DNA from 2 places in the Alkalibacter saccharofermentans DSM 14828 genome. Region 2 is predicted to be linked to the other one. Evidence: riboswitches for the same ligand, from Rfam matches in the RefSeq annotation. Region 2 holds a riboswitch; the other holds the start of a gene.
The links. A riboswitch is a leader RNA that binds a small molecule or an ion and turns the genes downstream of it on or off. The one in region 2 is predicted to bind cyclic di-GMP.

Region 1 (4,213 bases), on a different contig from region 2:
AGGGTGGGTGCGTGATGCTTTTGCAGTGGCCGCTTGGTGTGGTATTGTTACCCTGGTGATAAGCTTTATCTTTGATAGAAAGGTGATGCTCGAAATCTTTGTTAGAATCAAGGAACTGGTAAGGCGATAAAGTTTTTCCGCGGTAGACAAGTTGTGTTTTGAATAACTCTTTGAGAGGTATAAGTAAATTAAAGATGGTGTGTCCACAGGAAGGGTGATCGGCTTTGAGTATAAGAAGATTGATAGGAGTTCTAAAAAGCAAGTGGTGGGTCATGGCCTTTGCCTTCTTAGTAGGAGGGGTTCTGGCCGGTTTGATGATTTCGTATACTCCTCCAACATATAAAGCCGAAGTAACCCTTTATTCAATGGATCTGGAAAGAATAAGAGAAGAAGGACAAACATTGGAGTTTTACGACATTCAGCTTAGTCGGGAGGTATTAAACCAGTTTAGGGAGGTAATCCACAGCAGGAGGGTTATCTCAGCTGTAATAGAGGAGCTTGGGCAGTATAATCTGACGGAAAAAGAAATACTCGAAAAAACCGCAATATCAAGCAGCATAGATTCAAATATATTTTATATCAACGCGAAGGACAAAGATCCGGAAAAGGCTGCGATTGTAGCAAATTCCATGGCTAGGACTTTTTCGACGGTTATTAGAAGCATTATCAATACAGAAAACGTCGGCATACTTGATGAGGCAATAGTACCTATCGAACCGGAAAGAAATTATGGGGTGGCATTTATGATCCTAGGCATGATAGCAGGTTCGGTATTGTCATTTAGCGCATTATACGTAATGGAATATTTTAATCCAAAAGTATATTTCGAAGAAGATCTAGTGGAAGGTTTGGGTTTTAGAGTGATGGGAACTATACCAAGACACAATACTGATGAAGGGGATTTTGGCTATGGGGGGAAATAAAGCACTCAGCTCACATAAAATAAACAGAGCAGTAACTAGTGCATACGAGGTGCTAGCGGTAAATTTAAAGCTTGCCAAGGAAGAAGATAGCAGAAAGACCACGAGCTACGTCATGACAAGCTGCAGCCGGGCAGAGGGGAAAACGAGCATAGCATACGGGTTGGCTAAGACTATGGCATCTTCAGGCTTTAAGACTCTGCTTGTGGATGGAGACATGAGAAAGCCTTTAGCTGCGAAAAAAATAAAGAACAAGGGAAATATGGGACTTAGTGATATTCTGTTGGGTAAATGCTCTATGGAAGATGCCTTGCTTGAGACAGATACGGATAATCTGCATTATATTTCATCGGGGTGTGACAATAAAAATCCCATAGCACTTCTTATGGGCAACAGGTTTTCACGGTTTGTCGATGAGACTGAGAGGGTCTATAGTATAGTTATATTTGATTCTCCTGCAATAGAAGACTACTTTGATGCGGCAATAATCGCCTCAAACGTGGATTCGACCATCCTGGTTGTAAAAAAAGCCAAGACGTCACTTAAAAGCCTTGAGGATGTAAAGGACAAACTTGAAAAGATAGGTGCCCACATCGCAGGTGTTGTAATAAACAGCGGCGGAAAGAGCAAAAAAAACCTAAATTTAAGGGACTATGAGAAAGGTTTCGTCTCCGGCAATATGGTATCCGATGAAGGTAAATGTGGACGATGAACCAAAAAACATAAATTGTAAATAATGGGTACACAAACTTAGTTCGAAAGCAATAAATTCAGATAAAACTTAATGTTGACATGGGAAAACAGCTGTGATAACATCATGAAAAATAAAGGTTTTAGAGATATTGGACCTTTTAGTAAGCGACAGTTTGTCTGAACGAAGCATTCCCAGTTAATTTAAAACAAATTAAACTTCAAATGATAATGGCAGACCTTCCGAAAGAAAGGGGCGCAAAGCTATAGGGCCTGTAAAATGGCAGCCAGCTACCAAAAGGGGTTTTTTTGTTTGGAATCCATCAGGCACTCTGTTGAAAAAAGAAAGTAGAGGGAAACAAAGCAATGAAAAAGAACAACAAAAGCTTTATTTTTGTCGGAATCAGTATGATTATACTCTTTGTCATGGTCGGAGCAGCATTTGCGAATCCGGGACAATGGTTAGACACAGACGACAGCGCAGACACTAGTATAAGTCAAAGCGATAACACTATAGCAAACGAAGACAAGCCGGCATCTGAAAAAATCAATGATGCAGAAGAAGAGACGGAAAAACAAGAAGAAGAAAAAGAAGCAGAAAAAAAGGTTGAAGCAAGTGACAAAAAAGATGCAGAAAAATCAGTTGCAAGCACTGAATCTTCAGCTTCCAAATCAACAAGCACTTCATCCACAAGCACGTCAACGGCAAACACATCAACAGCTTCAAAAAGCAGCAGCACAAGTACTCAAAGCACCGCGACTAAAACTGAAACAGCAGCTCCAAAGACTGAATCGACAACAAGTAGTGTCGAAGCAACAAGAGGAGATACCAGCGTCAAACTGGTAGCAGGAGCATATTTTGTAGCGACTAGCGGGAACGATTCAAATCCTGGTACACAGCAACAGCCATTTAGGACCATACAGAAGGCTGCAAATACAGTTAAAGCTGGGGATACAGTCTATATCAGAGGCGGCACCTACAACGAAAAGGTGGACATGCAAACCTCAGGGACAAGCGGCAACTATATTACATTTAGAAACTATCCAGGTGAAAAGCCGGTCGTAGACGGAAAAGGAATCGACTGGGGATACAACTGGAACAGCCTCGTGAACATTAATTCCAAGAGCTACATAAGGCTTGAAGGCCTAAGGGTGATCAATTCCAGATGGGCGGGAATAGGCTCCACCAGGGTAGAGTCTAACTCCAACTATATTCAGGTAATAAACTGCTCTACATCCAATACGAGGGCGTCGGGAATAGCATTTTATACTGCAACAAATATTACAGTTGACGGAAATTCAGTAGAAAAGGCTTGCACGGCATCTGGTTCTCAAGAAGCGATTTCATTTTCAAATGTGAATGGCTTCGTAATCAGAAACAACAGGGTATTTAACATAACCAACAGCGTCCAGGGAGCTGGCGGTGAGGGGATTGACGCAAAGGAAGGGTCTTCAAACGGAAAGATATACAACAATACAGTCCACGACATCGCAAAGATCGGAATATACATAGATTCTTACAGCAAGACCTCAAGCAATATCGAAGTGTACGGAAACAACATATACAACTGTGGACAGGGAATAACCGTAGCGTCTGAAAAGGGCGGAACACTGAGAAACGTAAACATATACAACAATACCATTAGAAACTGCAGAGTTGGATACACTGTTGCAGGCTGGGATTATAATTACAGAAGTCCTATGGACAATATAAAATTTTATAATAACACCATATCTGGTGGGAACATTCGTTTGAACAATCCAGATGCAAAAAGAATCTTTATTACAGGAAACAGATTAACTGGTGGAACCATAGTAATGGACGGAGGAATTGAATCAGAGACCACTATTGAAGGGAACACAATTAATTAATCATTTTTTAAAGCATCATGGGCATTAATTACAAGATTGTCAATAAAAAATGGTAAAGTGTAGTATAATAAGAATATAAATTGTTAAGCAAAGCCCCAAATTGTAGGTTAAGAACATCCGACAATTTTGGGGCTTGTTGCGTATATTTTTATGGAAAGAGGCGCTGATAAAATGAAACGTATAAAAATGCTTGCTGCTATGGTTTTGTTGGTTATACCTGTTTTATTCCTTGGCTGTAATTTGGACGTTGAGGAGGAACAAAACGTTTATTATGTTTCCACTCAAGGGAATGATGAAAGCCCTGGTACTTTTGACGAGCCGTGGAGAACCATCCAAAAAGCATCAGAAAACATGGTGGCAGGAGATACGGTCTACTTAAGGGAAGGGGTTTATAATGAAGCGGTAACAGTGAGCACGTCAGGAGAAGTGGACAATTATATAACTATTTCAAATTATCAGGACGAAACAGTTGTAGTTGACGGTGAAGGAATAGACTGGGGATATAACTGGAGCAGCCTCTTTGACATAAATACTCAAAGCTATTTAAGAATTGAAGGCATAAGGGTAATTAACTCCAGATGGGCGGGGTTTGGATCTACTACAGATGACAAGGGATCAAGTTATGTTGAAATACTAAACTGCTCCACCTACAATACTCAAGCCTCAGGAATAATATTTATGAATGCAGAAAATATAATCATAGAAGGCAATTCAATAGAAAGAGCAAGCAT
Region 2 (4,213 bases):
CATATCTTTTTTATTTAGAAAAAACCCCCCCATATCGTCGAAGAGAAGCCTTACTTCCACTCCATCCTTTGCTTTGTTTTTAAGAATCTCCATGATTTCAGTTGCCAAAATTCCGCTTTTGAATATGAAGTATTGGAAGTGTATGTGATGCTTTGCTTTCTTCATATCCTCCATCAGCGCATCAAACTTTACTTTCCCGTCTGTAAAGAGCTTTAATTTATTGTTGTTGGTATAAAGGGCATTGCTAAGATTTTGATGAAAATAGACGAGATCTTTATATCTCTCCCTTGATTTTTCCTCAAAATATATCTTATCTTCAGCCATATCCTTCTTTTGCCTCTGAATCAAGCTATTGGTGAGAGCTTTCTCCTCTGTATTTAACTTGAATATCTTTCTTCTAGCCAGATTCTGAGAAAAAAATAAATAGAACACAAACCCCGCTGCAGGAATCATCCATAAAAGAAGCAGCCATGCATAAGTGCTCTGCGGATTTTTTCTTTCGAGAAATATTATCGTAAAAGTCAGTATTATGTTTATAATCAGCACTAAAGAAAGACCGTAACTGGTAGCCATCAGCATATGTAGATTCCTCCAAGTATCATATAGTTGACATATTAGTTAATTGTATCATAAATAACGCTGACCAGACCTTTAAAAAAAAATCCGGCAGAGTGCCGGATTTTTTTTGGGGATTCATCAAGAAACTTATTTATCAAATTTAATAGAAATTAACTGCTGAATATTCATCCTGACTCTTGACTATTTGCACTTCTCTGCCATTTCTTAATAGCTGTGCATCATAAGTGGCATCGACGACGTACCAATCTCCGTCCAAAAGGACCTCGTTCCAAGCATGGTATACCTCAGGCTGAAAGTCTCCATAACCTTTGACCAATTTCGATGGTATTCCTACGCTTCGAAGCATGGAAGCCATCAATGCGGAATAATCATAGCATATGCCGCCTCTTTCTTCTAGCGTAACCCTGTTGTCAGGTATGTAGGAATAATCAAGTCCGTCAATTTTATCGTAATCGTAGTCTATGTTTCTTACTATATATTCATATATTGCTTTGAATTTTTGTGAGTCTGTCTCAAGTCCTTCCGTAAGCTCTTTTGCAATAACCGAACTTTCATCATTTTTGCTCCAATTTACTGTTTGTATAGAGTTTAAATATACTAAATTGCCGTCTGTTAAATTTACATTTGCTTCGTAAGTGCCAAGGACTCTGTATTTGTTGTCTGTAGTATTTTCCAAAACCGATACCTTGTAGTCTCCGTTGCCAAATTGCAGAGGAAACAATTCGTAATTACCTATATCAACATAGTTGTAGTGCACTTGCTCTTCGCCTTTTTCCACCACTATTTTTATCTTTTTATCCAATCCGTAATTGAATTTGATTCCTATGACTCCTTGTTCCAACAGGCTTTCATTAACTTCGATGCTGCCTGATGAGGTTTCGAAATTTTTCACGTCAAGATTTTCAAGAGCAGTTTCCAATTCATTATAAGCGATATTCTGAGATGAGCTCAAGGGTATAAGCTCGTCGTTTATCAAACTGTCTTGATCTTTTGAAAATACGTTGCCAGTTGCTGCTCCTGCAGCAATTATTGCAAATATTAAAACAGCGGCTATGCTGAGCTTTTTCATAAACAAAACTCTCCTTTCGGCAACCGGCTGCCTTCCTTGAATTCAAGGTTAAGGCCCTTGGCTTTGCGTCCCAGTTTTTCAACTGGTTTGCCATTATCGATGAAAAGTCCATCGGTTTAATACAATAAAAAAACTTCCCCTTCGGTAACCGGCTATCTTCCTTTAAAAAGGTAAGACCCTTGGCTTTGCGTCCCAGCCTTTCGACTGGTTTGCCTTTATCGCTGAAAAGCATACACTTCTAGCAAGTAAATCTATCTACAGTACAATTCTACCACAAAAAAACCACAAACACAAGCAACCCGGCCTTTAAATATGATAAAATTGTACTAAAATTCGAACAACTGCTCCTTTTGATTTGTTTAAATCTGACCACAGAAGGATAAAAATAAGGTAACTTTAATTCAAGGGGGAAATATAATGAATATAGTAATAGTAGGAAACGGAGCAGCCGGGCTTTCTGCCGCCGAAGAGATAAGAAAGCATGATCCGTCTGCAACAATAACAATGGTAACAGAGGAGTCATACTACACTTATTACAGAACAAGGCTTTCACACTATCTGTCAAAAGATTTTTCAATTGATGAAATTTACATACATCCGGAAAATTGGTACAGAGACAACAAAATAGACATAATCCTCGAAACCAAGGTGAAAAAAATAAATACAAATGAAAAGACCGTCATCATCTCAGAAGATAAGAGCCTGCCTTACGACAAGCTGCTTCTGGCAAATGGGGCATCCAGCTTCGTACCACCTGTTGAAGGCTCAGACAGCAAGGGAGTTTTTTCACTTAGAGACATGGATGACGTAAAAAGCATTCAAAAATTTTCGAAAACCGCGAAAAAGGCTACAGTAGTAGGAGGAGGACTTTTAGGTCTAGAAGCTGCAAACGCATTAAAAGAATTAGGTCTTGATGTAACCGTTGTGGAGTTTGCCCCCAGGCTTCTGCCAAGGCAGATGGACGAAGAGGCTTCTAATGTGGTTAAAAAAATCGTGGAGGATCAAGGCATATCATTGTACTTAAACGCCCAGGTTGAAAAAATAGAGGGCAATCCGGTAACCGGATGCATTCTAAAGGGCGGCGATAAGGTCGACGCAGATCTTGTGCTCTTTTCTACAGGAGTACGGTCCAACATAAGCCTTGCCAAGGATGCTGAAATAGCAACAGACAAGGCGATAATAGTCAACGAGTACATGGAAACCAGCGCAAAAGACATCTACGCAGCAGGAGATGTTGCAGAATTCAATCAAATGTCTTTTAATATCTGGCCTATTGCCATAGAACAAGGTAAAATGGCAGGCCGGAACATGATTGGCAAAGAAGAATCTTATGAAGCCATCACACCTTCAAACATGCTTACGATTTTAAACGTGAAGGCATTTTCACTTGGAGACATCGAAGGCAAGACTGAAGGTTTGAACTGCTTGCGAGATAGAAACGACACTAAATTCAAAAAATTGTTTTTCAAAGATGGCAAGCTAGCCGGAGCTATACTCATAAATGACATCGCAATGGCAGGCAAGCTCAAGAAAAAGATGGGCGAGGATTACTCCCATCTTCTAAAAGAAGATATTTCGGATAAGGAAAAAATAGAAAAATTATAACTTGATCAGCTTGGCATTAACGGCTACTATAATTGTACTTAAGGACATCAGCACAGCACCTAAAGCCGGAGATATGACAATTCCTGCGGAATAGAGAACGCCTGCGGCCAAAGGAATTGCAATTACGTTGTATCCTGTGGCCCACATCAGGTTTTGAATCATTTTTCTATATGTCAGCTTGCCTAAAACAATGAGTACCGTCACATCCAACGGATTGCTATTGACTAAAATTATATCGGCAGTTTCGGCCGCTACATCAGTCCCAGAGCCAATAGCAATCCCCACATCAGCTTGAGCAAGTGCCGGAGCATCGTTTATTCCATCACCTGTCATGGCCACATACCTGCCTTTGTTTTGAAGCTCTTTGATTTTTTCTAGTTTCTCTTCAGGTAAAACCTCCGCAAAGTATCCATCTAAATTTAATTTTTCAGATACTTGAGCAGCAGTTTTTTTATTATCCCCTGTGAGCATCCAGCAGCCTATCCCCATGCTTTTCAGTTTCTCCACAGCTTCCATTGATTCGGGCCGGATTTTATCGGAGAGCCCAAATGCAGCTAACAGATTTTTTTCTTTTAACAGAAAAACATTAGTTGAAATATCAAAATCGGGCATATCACCGGGTATGTTTATGTTGTTTTCCCGCAAAAATCCCGGACTTGCCATGAAATACTTTTCTCCATCTATATAACCTTCTACCCCTTTTCCCTTTATAGCTTTAAACTCATTTATATCAAACATCTCCATGCCAATCGATTTAGCATGTGCAACTATTCCGTCGGCTATGGGATGCTCGGAGTTTTTTTCCAAGGATGCGGCAATTTGAACCGCCTTGTTTTTATCCATGTTGTCCCCAAATACCTCAATATGATTCACTCCAAATTTTCCTTCCGTCAAAGTTCCTGTCTTGTCAAACACAACCGTGTCTATTTTCCTAGAATTTTCAAAGGCGGTCCTATTTTT

Region 1: it holds a riboswitch for cyclic di-GMP, as region 2 does, so the genes downstream of both, BUB93_RS10105 (right-handed parallel beta-helix repeat-containing protein) here and BUB93_RS06805 (transglutaminase-like domain-containing protein) in region 2, are expected to answer to the same signal.

The regions. Positions count from the first base shown of each region.
Region 1 is NZ_FQTU01000017.1:21,936-26,148, forward strand. Features, by position in the region: gene BUB93_RS10090 (lipopolysaccharide biosynthesis protein) at 1-130, shown strand, start outside; gene BUB93_RS10095 (YveK family protein) at 225-923, shown strand; gene BUB93_RS10100 (CpsD/CapB family tyrosine-protein kinase) at 910-1,632, shown strand; cyclic di-GMP riboswitch class I at 1,834-1,909, shown strand; gene BUB93_RS10105 (right-handed parallel beta-helix repeat-containing protein) at 1,977-3,482, shown strand; gene BUB93_RS10110 (right-handed parallel beta-helix repeat-containing protein) at 3,654-4,213, shown strand, end outside.
Region 2 is NZ_FQTU01000008.1:50,218-54,430, forward strand. Features, by position in the region: gene cls (cardiolipin synthase) at 1-579, opposite strand, end outside; gene BUB93_RS06805 (transglutaminase-like domain-containing protein) at 719-1,648, opposite strand; cyclic di-GMP riboswitch class I at 1,664-1,750, opposite strand; cyclic di-GMP riboswitch class I at 1,789-1,872, opposite strand; gene BUB93_RS06810 (NAD(P)/FAD-dependent oxidoreductase) at 2,066-3,253, shown strand; gene BUB93_RS06815 (copper-translocating P-type ATPase) at 3,248-4,213, opposite strand, start outside.